2 regions of the Acidovorax sp. M2(2025) genome follow, and region 2 is predicted to be linked to the other one. Evidence: predicted binding sites of a transcription regulator. Region 2 holds the regulator's gene; the other holds the start of a gene.

Region 1 (5,626 bases), 870 kb from region 2:
CCGCCACGGTCCAGCCCAGCCAGCGCAGGCCGCCCGGGCGCCGGGCCTGGGTGGGCTGGGCGGGGGATGGGGTTGCGTGCGGGGTGCGCATGGGGGGGCGGGAAGGATCGGCGCGGGCTCAGGCGGGGGATGCTGAGGAAGCGGAGGCGGCGGCCGGGGCGCGGCGGATAGGGCTTTCCTTGACGGGAAGGTTCACCAGCCCGGCAAAGATGCCCAGGCCGATGGCGATGTACCACACGATATCGTAGCTGCCGGTGGCATCGTACAGGTAGCCGCCCAGCCATACGCCCAGGAAGCTGCCGATCTGGTGGCTGAAGAACACGAAGCCGCCCAGCATCGACAGGTGCTGCACGCCGAAGATCTGCGCGATGGTGGCGTTGGTGGGCGGCACGGTCGAGAGCCAGAGCGATCCCATCACCGCGGAGAACACGTACACCGACAGCGGCGACAGCGGCACGAGCAAAAACACGCTGATGGCCACGGCCCGCGCGAAATAGATGAAGGCCAGGATGTGCCGCTTGGGCATGCGCTGGCCCAGCGTGCCGGCCACGTAGGTGCCCAGCACATTGAACAGCCCGATCAGTGCCAGCGCGTAGCTGGCCACCTGGGGCGAGAGGCCATGGTCCTTCAGATAGCTGGGCATGTGCACGCCAATGAACACCACCTGGAAGCCGCACACGAAGTACCCGGCCATCAGCAGGTTGAAGCTGGGGTACCGGAACGCCTCCGACAGCGCCTGCAGCACCGTCTGCTCGCGCCGGGCCGAGGCCGCGGCCGCCGTGAAGCCCGGCTCGCGCAGGCCGAACGCCAGGGGCACGATCAGCAGCACCAGCAGCGACAGCGCCAGCAGGGCCTGCTGCCAGCCCAGCCCGGCGATCAGCCAGCCCTCCACGGGCACCATCAGGAACTGGCCGAACGAGCCCGCCGCAGCGGCCACGCCCATGGCCCATGAGCGCCGCTCGGGGGCGATCTGCCGCCCCAGCACGCCGTAGATGACGGCGTAGGTGGTGCCGGCCTGGGCGGCGCCGATCAGCACCCCGGCGGTCAGCGTGAACACCAGCGGCGTGGGCGACAGGGCCATCCCCGCAAGGCCCAGTCCATAAAGGACCGCCCCGCCCATCAGCACCCGGAAAGCGCCGAACCGGTCGGCCACCATGCCGGCAAAGATGCCGATCAGCCCCCAGGACAGGTTTTGCACTGCGATGGCCAGGGCGAACGACTGGCGGTTCCACCCCATCTCCTGCGTGATGGGCAGCAGCCACAGGCCAAAGCCGTGCCGGATGCCCATCGACAGGGTGACGACGGCAGCGCCGCAGGCGAGCACCTGGGCCATGGACAGTTTTGGTGGATTCGTATGCATGCGCAGGAATGTAACGAATCTTCCCGCCCTCTGCCGGGCAGGGGCGTTGTCGGCGGGCGCGACCCCTGCGTGAGAGGTCCTGGGCCGTCTTTGGGCCTCCACGCGGGGTGGTTGCCTGTTTTTATATCCAGCCTTTGTGCAGGGGGCGCACTACAATCCGCGCCCATGGCAGTCAAACCCGCTTCCGCATCCGCTGAATATTCCGAAGGTTCCATCCGCGTGCTCAAGGGCCTGGAGCCCGTCAAGCAGCGCCCGGGCATGTACACCCGCACCGACAACCCCCTGCACATCATCCAGGAGGTGCTGGACAACGCGGCCGACGAGGCCCTGGCCGGCTTTGGCAAGAAGATCCGCGTCACGCTGCACGCCGACGGCTCGGTGAGCGTGGAGGACGACGGCCGCGGCATCCCGTTCGGCCTGCACCCTGAGGAAAACGCTCCGGTGATCGAGCTGGTCTACACCCGCCTGCACGCGGGCGGCAAGTTCGACAAGGGCAAGGGTGGGGCCTACAGCTTTTCCGGCGGCCTGCACGGCGTGGGGGTGTCGGTCACCAATGCGCTGGCCACCCGGCTGGAGGCCACCAGCTTCCGCGAAGGCAAGGCGGCGCGGCTGGTGTTTTCCGCCGGCGACGTGGTGGAGCCCCTGGTGGTCCGCCCGCTGGAGGCGGGCGAGCGCAAGCAGGGCACCTCGGTGCGCGTGTGGCCCGACCCCAAGTACTTTGAATCCAGCGTGCTGCCCCTGGGCGAGCTGACCCATCTGCTGCGCAGCAAGGCCGTGCTGATGCCGGGCGTGACCGTGCAGCTCGTCAACGAGAAAGCGCGCGACACCCAGACCTGGCAGTACAAGGGCGGCCTGCGCGACTACCTTGCCCAGACCCTTGCGGCCGACCCCGTTATTCCGCTGTTTGAAGGCGAAGGCTTTGCCGACAGCGGCAACGAGAGCTTTGCCGAAGGCGAAGGCGCAGCCTGGGCCGTGGCCTTCACGGAAGAAGGGGCTCCGGTGCGCGAGAGCTATGTCAACCTGATTCCCACCAGCGCCGGGGGCACGCACGACAGCGGGCTGCGTGACGGCCTGTTCAACGCGGTCAAGAGCTTCATCGAACTGCACAGCCTGGCCCCCAAGGGCGTCAAGCTTCTGCCCGAGGACGTGTTTGCCCGCGCCAGCTACGTGCTGTCCGCCAAGGTGCTGGACCCGCAATTCCAGGGCCAGATCAAGGAGCGCCTGAACTCCCGCGACGCGGTGCGGCTGGTCAGCGGCTTTGTGCGCCCGGCGCTGGAGCTGTGGCTGCACCAGCATGTGGAGTACGGCAAGAAGCTGGCCGAGCTGGCCATCAAGGCCGCGCAGACCCGCCAGAAGGCCGGGCAGAAGGTGGAAAAGCGCAAGGGCTCCGGCGTGGCCGTGCTGCCCGGCAAGCTCACCGACTGCGAAAGCCGCGACGTCCGCCACAACGAAGTGTTCCTGGTGGAGGGCGACTCGGCCGGCGGCAGCGCCAAGATGGGCCGCGACAAGGAGACCCAGGCCGTCCTGCCCCTGCGCGGCAAGGTGCTCAACACCTGGGAGGTGGAGCGCGACCGCCTGTTTGCCAACAACGAGATCCACGACATCTCCGTGGCCATCGGCGTGGATCCGCACGGGCCCGCCGACAACCCCGACCTGAGCGGCCTGCGCTATGGCAAGATCTGCATCCTCTCCGACGCGGACGTGGACGGCTCGCACATCCAGGTGCTGCTGCTGACGCTGTTCTTCCGCCACTTTCCCAAGCTCATCGAGGCGGGCAATATTTACGTGGCGCGGCCGCCGCTGTTCCGCGTGGATGTGCCGGCCCGGGGCAAGAAGCCGGCCGCCAAGATGTACGCGCTGGACGACGGCGAACTCAACGCCATCCTCGACAAGTGCGCCAAGGACGGCGTGCCGCGCGAGAAATGCCAGGTCAGCCGTTTCAAGGGCCTGGGCGAGATGAACGCGGAACAATTGTGGGAAACGACACTCAACCCGGACACCCGGCGCCTGCTGCCCGTGCAGTTCGGCAACCTGGACTTTGCCGCCACCGAAGGGCTCATCACCAAGCTCATGGGCAAGGGCGAGGCCGCGGCGCGCCGGGAACTGATGGAATTGCATGGCGACGCGGTCGAGATCGATATCTGACGCTTGCGGCGGCTGCAGTGCGCCATGATGCATTACCTCACCACCGGCCGCTGGCGCCCCGCCCTCATCCTCTTGCTGCTGTGCCTGGCCCAGCAGGGGGCCCGCGCGGACCTGTGGGCGCGGGTGGATGAGCGCGGCGTGACGCACTTTGCCCCCGAGCAGGTGGACGCGCGGTACGAGCTGTTCTTCCGGGGGCACGCATTCGACTCGTCGCGCGACATGCCCGCAGGCACGCTGTCCCTGCCCCATGCACTGCCCGCCGAGGGCGCGCGCCTGCGGGCATTTTTCGACATTGCGCCCGACTACAAGCGCGTAAAGCACCACCTGCGCGCCGCGGCCAGCCAGCACGGGGTGGACTACGAGCTCCTGCAGGCCGTGATCGCGACCGAATCCGGCTTTGACGCCACCGCCGTCTCGCCCCGCGGCGCCGTGGGGCTCATGCAGGTCATGCCGGACACCGCCAGCCGCTTTGGCGTGCGCGGCGACACCCGCCGCAGCGTGGAGCAGAAGCTGGCCGACCCGGCCGTCAACGTGCCCACCGGCACGCGCTACCTGCGCTACCTGCTGGACCTGTTCCCCGGCCGCACCGACCTGGCGGTGGCGGCCTACAACGCGGGGGAGGGGGCCGTGCAGCGTGCCGGCAACCAGATTCCCGCCTTCAAGGAAACCCAGAACTACGTGCGCACGGTGCTCGGGCTGTATGCCCAGCTCAAGCCGCCCGACCTGGTGCGCACCCAGCGCGCCGCCACCGGCCGCGTGCGCATGGAACTCTCTGGCGGCGCCCACCTCCGCGGCAACCTGCCGCCCCCGGCGGCGCCGCGAGCGGGAGAGCTTCCCGCAGCCCGTGACTGAACTTTCTTAGCGAACGAATGAGCGACCAACCTATCTTGGATTTCACTACCGCGGGCGACGGCGGCGCAGACGCCCTGGACCTGGGCGGCTATGCCCAGCGCGCCTACCTTGAATACGCCCTGTCGGTCGTCAAGGGCCGCGCGCTGCCCGACGTGTGCGACGGCCTCAAGCCCGTGCAGCGGCGCATTCTGTACGCCATGGACCAGATGGGCCTGGGCTACAGCGGACCCACGCGCAACAGCCCGGCCAAGCCGGTCAAGAGCGCCCGTGTGGTGGGCGATGTGCTGGGCCGCTTCCACCCGCATGGCGACCAGTCTGCCTACGACGCACTGGTGCGCATGGCGCAGGACTTTGCGCAGCGCTACCCGCTGATCGACGGCCAGGGCAACTTCGGCAGCCGCGACGGCGACGGCGCCGCGGCCATGCGCTACACCGAGGCCCGCCTGTCGCGCATCACCACCTTGCTGCTCGACGAGATCGACGAGGGCACGGTCGACTTCATGCCCAACTACGACGGCAGCACGCAGGAGCCGCGCCAGCTGCCCGCCCGCCTGCCGTTTGCGCTGCTCAACGGCGCCAGCGGCATCGCCGTGGGCCTGGCCACCGAAATTCCCAGCCACAACCTGCGCGAGATCGCCGACGCCTGCATTGCGCTCATCAAGACCCCCGCGCTCAGCCAGGAGGAGCTGCTGGCCATCGTGCCGGGGCCGGACTACCCGGGCGGCGGGCAGATCATCAGCAGCCCGGGCGACATTGCCGACGCGTACCGCACCGGCCGGGGCAGCCTGAAGGTGCGCGCGCGCTGGAAGATCGAGGACCTGGCGCGCGGCCAGTGGCAGCTGGTGGTCAACGAACTGCCTCCGGGCGTCAGCACCCAGCGCGTGCTCGAGGAAATCGAGGAAATCACCAACCCCAAGGTCAAGGCCGGCAAGAAGGCCCTGAGCCAGGAGCAGACCCAGCTCAAGGCCAGCATGCTGGCCGTGCTGGACGTGGTGCGCGACGAATCGAGCAAGGATGCGCCGGTGCGTCTGGTGTTCGAGCCCAAGACCGGCAAGACCCCGCAGCAGGAGCTGATCACCGCCCTGCTGGCCCACACCAGCCTGGAAACCTCGGCGCCCATCAACCTCACGATGGTGGGGCTGGACGGCAAGCCGGTGCAGAAGTCGCTGCGGCAGATGCTGGAAGAGTGGATTGCCTTCCGCCAGACCACCATCACCCGCCGCAGCCAGCACCGGCTGGACAAGGTGCTGGAGCGCATCCACATCCTCG
Region 2 (5,626 bases):
CACCCCGCATGGCTGCGGCGCAGGCTGAAGGGCCTGGATGGCGGGGTGTTTTGGTGACAGGCTGTCAGGCGTTGCAGAGCTGCCGGCCCGGCCCTGCAGGCTCCGCGGCCCGTGTGCCCGCTGGCGCTGTGCTGCTTTTGCGGGATCGCTGGTAGCGCCGAGTAGCGGACCAGGAAAGCAAGGCCCGCCGTGGACGGCTGGACCGCGGGGTTGCCTGAAGCCGGCGCGCTGCCACGTCCCCCGTTGCGTCAGGAGGTCTGCAATGCCGCTTCCAGCGCCACCATGCGGTCCAGTTCGGCGCAGACGTCGGCCATCCGGCCGGCAATCACCAGCCTGCCTTGTGCGCCTGTACCGTGCGGACCCCTGCGCACCACCCGCAGCGTTCCATCCGGCGCGCTGCCCTTGCCGGCCGCGTTGCCCTTGGGCCAGCGGCTGCGCACGGTGGTGGCGGACCTAGCCTGCGAGGGCACTGCCGTCCAGGGGGCGGCTTGCGGAGGGGCGGATGCCGGCCCGGGAACGGGTCGGGCCGAGGGGGGATTCACGGTGAAGGGCCAGTTGCCGCGCAACGGCCGCTGGGTTGCGGGCTCGGGCGGGCGGGGGCGGGCAGTGGCCGCGAGGCCGTCCTGGCCGGTCGTGGAGGCCACCGAATTCTCGGCAGCAGCAGCGGCAGCGCCGGCTGTGCCAGCCAGCGCGCCTGAGGGCCCCGCAGCAGAACGCAACCAGGTGGCCAGCGCGCGCAAGGGGGTCAGCAGCGCGGTGCAAGAGGGTGAGGCAATGGTTCCCATGTGAAAACTCCGAAAGTCGGGGATCGAACACAGGCAGGATTGCGAAACGGACCCGCACCCCAGGGCCGACCTGCCAGCTCCATTGCTGGGAGGCCCAACGCCCGCCACCTGGGATGCGGTAGAAAAAGAGGGCTGAACGCCGCCAGCGCGGCGTTCGACCCGCGGCCGCTACATCAGCATCGTGTTGCGGATGAGGCCTACGGCCAGGCCTTCGATTTCAAAAGGCTCGCCCGGCTGGACCACGATCACGGGGTAGTCGGGGTTCTCGGGCAGCAGCTCGATGGTGCTGGCGGTGCGGCGCAGCCGCTTGACGGTGACGTCGTCTCCCAGCCGGGCCACGATGATCTGGCCGTTGCGCGCGTCGCGGGTGGCTTGCACCGCCAGGAGGTCTCCGTCCATGATGCCGGCATCGCGCATGGACATGCCGCGCACCTTGAGCAGGTAGTCCGGCTTGTGCTGGAACAGGCTGTTTTCCACGCTGTAGGTCTGATCGACGTGTTCCTGCGCGAGAATCGGCGAGCCTGCGGCAACACGGCCCACCAGCGGCAGCACCAGTTGTGACAGGCCCGGAATGGGCAGGTGGAACTGGGTGCCCCGGGCTGCATTGATGGACCGCACTGTCTCGCTTCGCAAGCGGATGCCGCGTGACGTGCCGCTGACCAGTTCGATCACGCCTTTGCGCGCCAGCGCCTGCAGGTGCTCTTCGGCGGCGTTGGCGGACTTGAAGCCCAGTTCTGCGGCAATTTCGGCGCGGGTGGGCGGCGCCCCGGTGCGGGCGATGGCGGTCTGGATGAGATCCAGAATCTGCTGTTGGCGGGCGGTCAGTTTGGGGCTGTCGAGCATGGTGGTTCCCGTTGAAGACGGCGGTAAGGAAGGCCAACTGTTTTTTAATCCAGTAACTGTATTTTTCACCAGTTTTTCGGAGCGCGCAAGTGAGTGAGCAAAAAATCGTGGTTTTGGGCACCGGCGGGACGATCGCAGGCACCTCGGCCCAGGCCGGCGACAACATTGGCTATACGGCCGCCCAGGTGGGGGTGGAGCAACTGCTGGCTGCCGTGCCGGGGTTGCAGGCAGCAGCGCGGGGGCCGCTGGTGGCGGAGCAGGTGGCCCAGATCGACAGCAAGGACATGGACGCCGCGGTATGGCTGGCGCTGGCGCAGCGCTGTGCGCAGTATCTGGCGCAGCCGGACGTGCGGGGCGTGGTGGTCACCCACGGCACGGACACGCTGGAGGAGACTGCATGGTTCCTGCACGAGGTGCTGCAGACTGCCGCCAAGCCGGTGGTGCTGACCTGTGCCATGCGCCCGGCCACGGCGCTGGCGCCGGATGGCCCCCAGAACCTGCTGGATGCGGTGGCTGTTGCGGCAGCCGAGGGTGCCCGCGGCGTGCTGGCCGTGGCGTCCGGCAAGATCTACGGTGCCCGGAATGTCCAGAAAGTGCACCCTTACCGCGTCGATGCCTTCAATGCCGGCGACGCGGGGCCGCTGGGCTGGGTGGAAGAGGGCAGGGTGCGTTTGGCGCAGGATTGGCCGCCCGCGCCCGAACTGCCTGCGCAAGGCGCTATTGAAAACATAGCGCCTGCTGCACTGTGGCCGCGCGTGGAGATCGTGGTGAGCCATGCGGGCGCGTCCGGCTTGCTGGTGGACGCGCTGGTGCGCGACGGGGTGGACGGGCTGGTGGTGGCCTGCACCGGCAACGGCACCCTGCACCGGGATCTGGAAGCCGCGCTGTTGCGGGCCCAGGGCCGGGGCGTGCGGGTGGTGCGGTCCACCCGCTGCGCCGAAGGGCGCGTGCTGCCCAAGCCCGGCGATGCGTTGCCCGATTCCGAGGGGCTTTCGCCGGTCAAGGCCCGCATTTCCCTGCTGCTGGAGCTGCTGCGCCAGCGGGCCTAGGGAAACTCTTCACGAATCGCCGCGCCGCGTGCATCTGCGGCTTTCCGCTCGATTCGTGCAGAGCATCCTTGGCCAACGCCCAGCAAGACGGCCTGCACAGGGCAGGCCGTCTTGTGGGGCAACCCGGCGCGCCGCAGGCGGGCGCGGGGTGCAGGGGGCCTCAGCTGGCCAGAGCCTGCAAGGCGCGGGCGGTGATCTCTTCCACGCTGCCGGTGCCGCTGATGGCACGGTACTTCGGGGCGGCGGCCGGGTCGGCCTTGGCCCAGCTGCTGTAGTAGTCCACCAGGGGACGGGTCTGGTCGCTGTACACCTGCAGGCGCTTCTTGACGGTTTCTTCCTTGTCGTCCTCGCGCTGGATCAGGTCTTCGCCGGTCACGTCGTCCTTGCCTTCCACCTTGGGCGGATTGAACTTGACGTGGTAGGTGCGGCCGCTGGCGGGGTGCGAGCGGCGGCCGCTCATGCGTTCAATGATGGCCTCGAACGGCACGTCGATTTCCAGCACATAGTCGAGCTTGACGCCCGCGGCCTTCATGGCGTCGGCTTGCGGAATGGTGCGGGGAAAACCGTCGAACAGGAATCCGTTGGCGCAATCCGCCTGGGCGATGCGTTCCTTCACCAGGCCGATGATGATGTCGTCGCTGACCAGGGCGCCCGAGTCCATCACAGCCTTGGCCTGCAGGCCGAGGGGGGTGCCGGCCTTGACGGCGGCGCGCAGCATGTCACCCGTGGAGATTTGCGGGATGCCGTACTTCTGGCAGATGAACGTGGCTTGCGTGCCCTTTCCGGCGCCAGGCGCGCCCAACAGAATCAGTCTCATGGAGGTCCTCGAAGGTTAGAAATCGTTGGCGCCGCTGGCGGGGACGCTGCTACCCCGCCTGGTTGCGGTGCTGCGCCCGGATGCGATGCTCTCGTTGCGGTCGAGGATAGCATGCGACCACCCCGTCCAGACTTACACCCCGGCCCGGGTTTCCCTGGGGCCGCGGGGCGCTGCCAGGGGGCCCGGCGGGGCCGCGCCACCGGGCCGCTCAGGCCAGCAGGCGGCGCACGCGTTCCAGGTCTTGGGGCGTGTCCACGCCCGGGCCGGGGGCATGCTCGGTCACATGCACGGCGATGCGGTGGCCGTGCCACAGTGCCCGCAGCTGCTCCAGGGCCTCCAGCACCTCGGTCGGGGCAGGCGCCAGGGCCGGAAAGGCGCGCAGAAACGCAGCGCGGTAGCTGTAGATGCCCACATGCCGCAACGGCGCGAACCCGGCCAGGCCCGCCACGCCGGGCGCGGCGGCTTGCTGCCGGCCGCCCTCCCACCAGGCCACGCCGGCGTGGTCGCGCGCAAACGGAATGGGGGCGCGGCTGAAATAGTGGGCGAAGCCCTGCGCATCCCGCACGACCTTCACCACATTGGGGTTGTTGTAGTCGTCCAGCGATCCGACGGGGTGGGCAGCCGTCCCCATGCTGGCGCCGGGACGCGCCGGCAGCAGGCCGGCCACGGCATCGATCAGGGCGGGGTCGATCAGCGGTTCATCGCCTTGCACGTTGACCACCACGTCGTCCCCGTCCAGGCCCAGCTGCACGCAGGCCTCGGCCAGGCGGTCGCTGCCGCTGGCGTGGTCGGCACGGGTCAGGATGGCTTCGACGCCGTGGCCTGCGCAGGCCTGCTGGATGCGGGGCGCGTCCGTGGCCACCACCACGCGGGTGGCGGCACTGGCGGCCGCGCGCTGCGCCACCCGCACCACCATGGGCAGGCCGGCAATGTCGGCCAGCGGCTTGTCGGGCAGGCGGCTCGATGCCAGGCGCGCCGGAATCAGCACGGTGAAGCGGTGGCGCGGCGGTGCGTCCGCGGTGCCGCTCACTGCTCCAGCTCCTCGTCGGTCAGCGGCCGGGCCTCGTTTTCCAGCAGGATGGGAATCCCGTCGCGCACGGGGTAGGCCAGCCGGGCGCTGCGGGAGACAAGTTCCTGCGCCTCGCGGTTGTAGGTCAGGGGGCCTTTGGTGACGGGGCAGACCAGCAGTTCAAGCAGTTTGGGGTCCATGGCGGTGAGAGCGCTTTCAGAGAAGGGTTCGGCAGGCTGCGGGGATGATAGCGGCCTGCCACGGGTGGCTGCCGTTCAAGGGCGGCCGTGCACACGGACCCGGGGCTGTGGCGCCAGGGCCGCCAGGCGGGCGTCCAGCGCCGCAAAGAAGGCCGGGTCGATGTGCAGCTGCAAGGGGACGGCCAGCGCCTCCGGAAACCGGGGCCAGAGCTTGACGGCGTCTTTTTCGGTGCAAATCAGCGTGTAGCGCCCGTCAGTTGAACGCTGCCAGCTATCAAAATCATAGTGGTCCGGCAGGGCTTCGGCCTGTTCGAGCGCAAGCCCCTGGGCGCGCAGCATGCCAAAGAAGTCGCCGGGCCGCGCGATGGCCGCCACGGCATGCACGGGCTGGCCTTGCAGCGCGCTCAGCGGCACCTGGCTGCCGTCGCGGCGCACCGCGTGCGGCGCAAGGCCTCGCTGCAGGGCAAAGGCGCGCAGGGGCGGGCGGAGGCCGGGCGCCGTCCCCTGCGGGGAGAGAACCCAGTCCACGGCACGGGGCCAGGGCTCGCGCAGCGGGCCCGCCGGAAGCAGGAAGCCGTTGCCGACGCCTTCGTCGTTGAAGACGCAGATTTCCAGGTCGCGCGCCAGGGCCAGGTGCTGCAGGCCGTCGTCGCACACCAGCACATCGGTCTGGGGATGGGCGGCCAGCAGGGCCCGGGCTGCGTCCAGGCGGCGGGGGGCCACAAAGACGGGCACCTGGCTGCTGCGGGCGATCAGCAGGGGTTCGTCGCCCACGGACTGAGCCGGGCTGTCGGGCGCCACGGCGCGGCAGTCGTGCGTGCTACGGCCGTAGCCGCGGGAGATGACGCCGGGGCGCAGACCCCGGCTTTGCAGGTGGCGAACCAGCGCCAGGGTAACGGGGGTTTTGCCGGCGCCGCCAGCGA

What was found. Region 2 encodes LexA, which represses DNA repair genes until DNA is damaged. Its sites were predicted from a motif close to ACTGTATNNNNATACAGT; they were not measured.
Region 1: the regulator LexA is predicted to act here: its motif matches at 1,475-1,492, upstream of ACOYR3_RS16170 (DNA topoisomerase IV subunit B).

The regions. Positions count from the first base shown of each region.
Region 1 covers NZ_CP186262.1:3,501,678-3,507,303, reverse strand. Annotated here, with positions in the region: gene ACOYR3_RS16180 (hypothetical protein) at 1-91, opposite strand, end outside; gene ACOYR3_RS16175 (MFS transporter) at 119-1,360, opposite strand; gene ACOYR3_RS16170 (DNA topoisomerase IV subunit B) at 1,526-3,505, shown strand; gene ACOYR3_RS16165 (lytic transglycosylase domain-containing protein) at 3,530-4,357, shown strand; gene parC (DNA topoisomerase IV subunit A) at 4,375-5,626, shown strand, end outside.
Region 2 covers NZ_CP186262.1:2,631,043-2,636,668, forward strand. Annotated here, with positions in the region: gene ACOYR3_RS12285 (hypothetical protein) at 249-785, opposite strand; gene lexA (transcriptional repressor LexA) at 954-1,628, opposite strand; gene ACOYR3_RS12295 (asparaginase) at 1,718-2,677, shown strand; gene adk (adenylate kinase) at 2,838-3,494, opposite strand; gene kdsB (3-deoxy-manno-octulosonate cytidylyltransferase) at 3,703-4,524, opposite strand; gene ACOYR3_RS12310 (Trm112 family protein) at 4,521-4,703, opposite strand; gene lpxK (tetraacyldisaccharide 4'-kinase) at 4,779-5,626, opposite strand, start outside.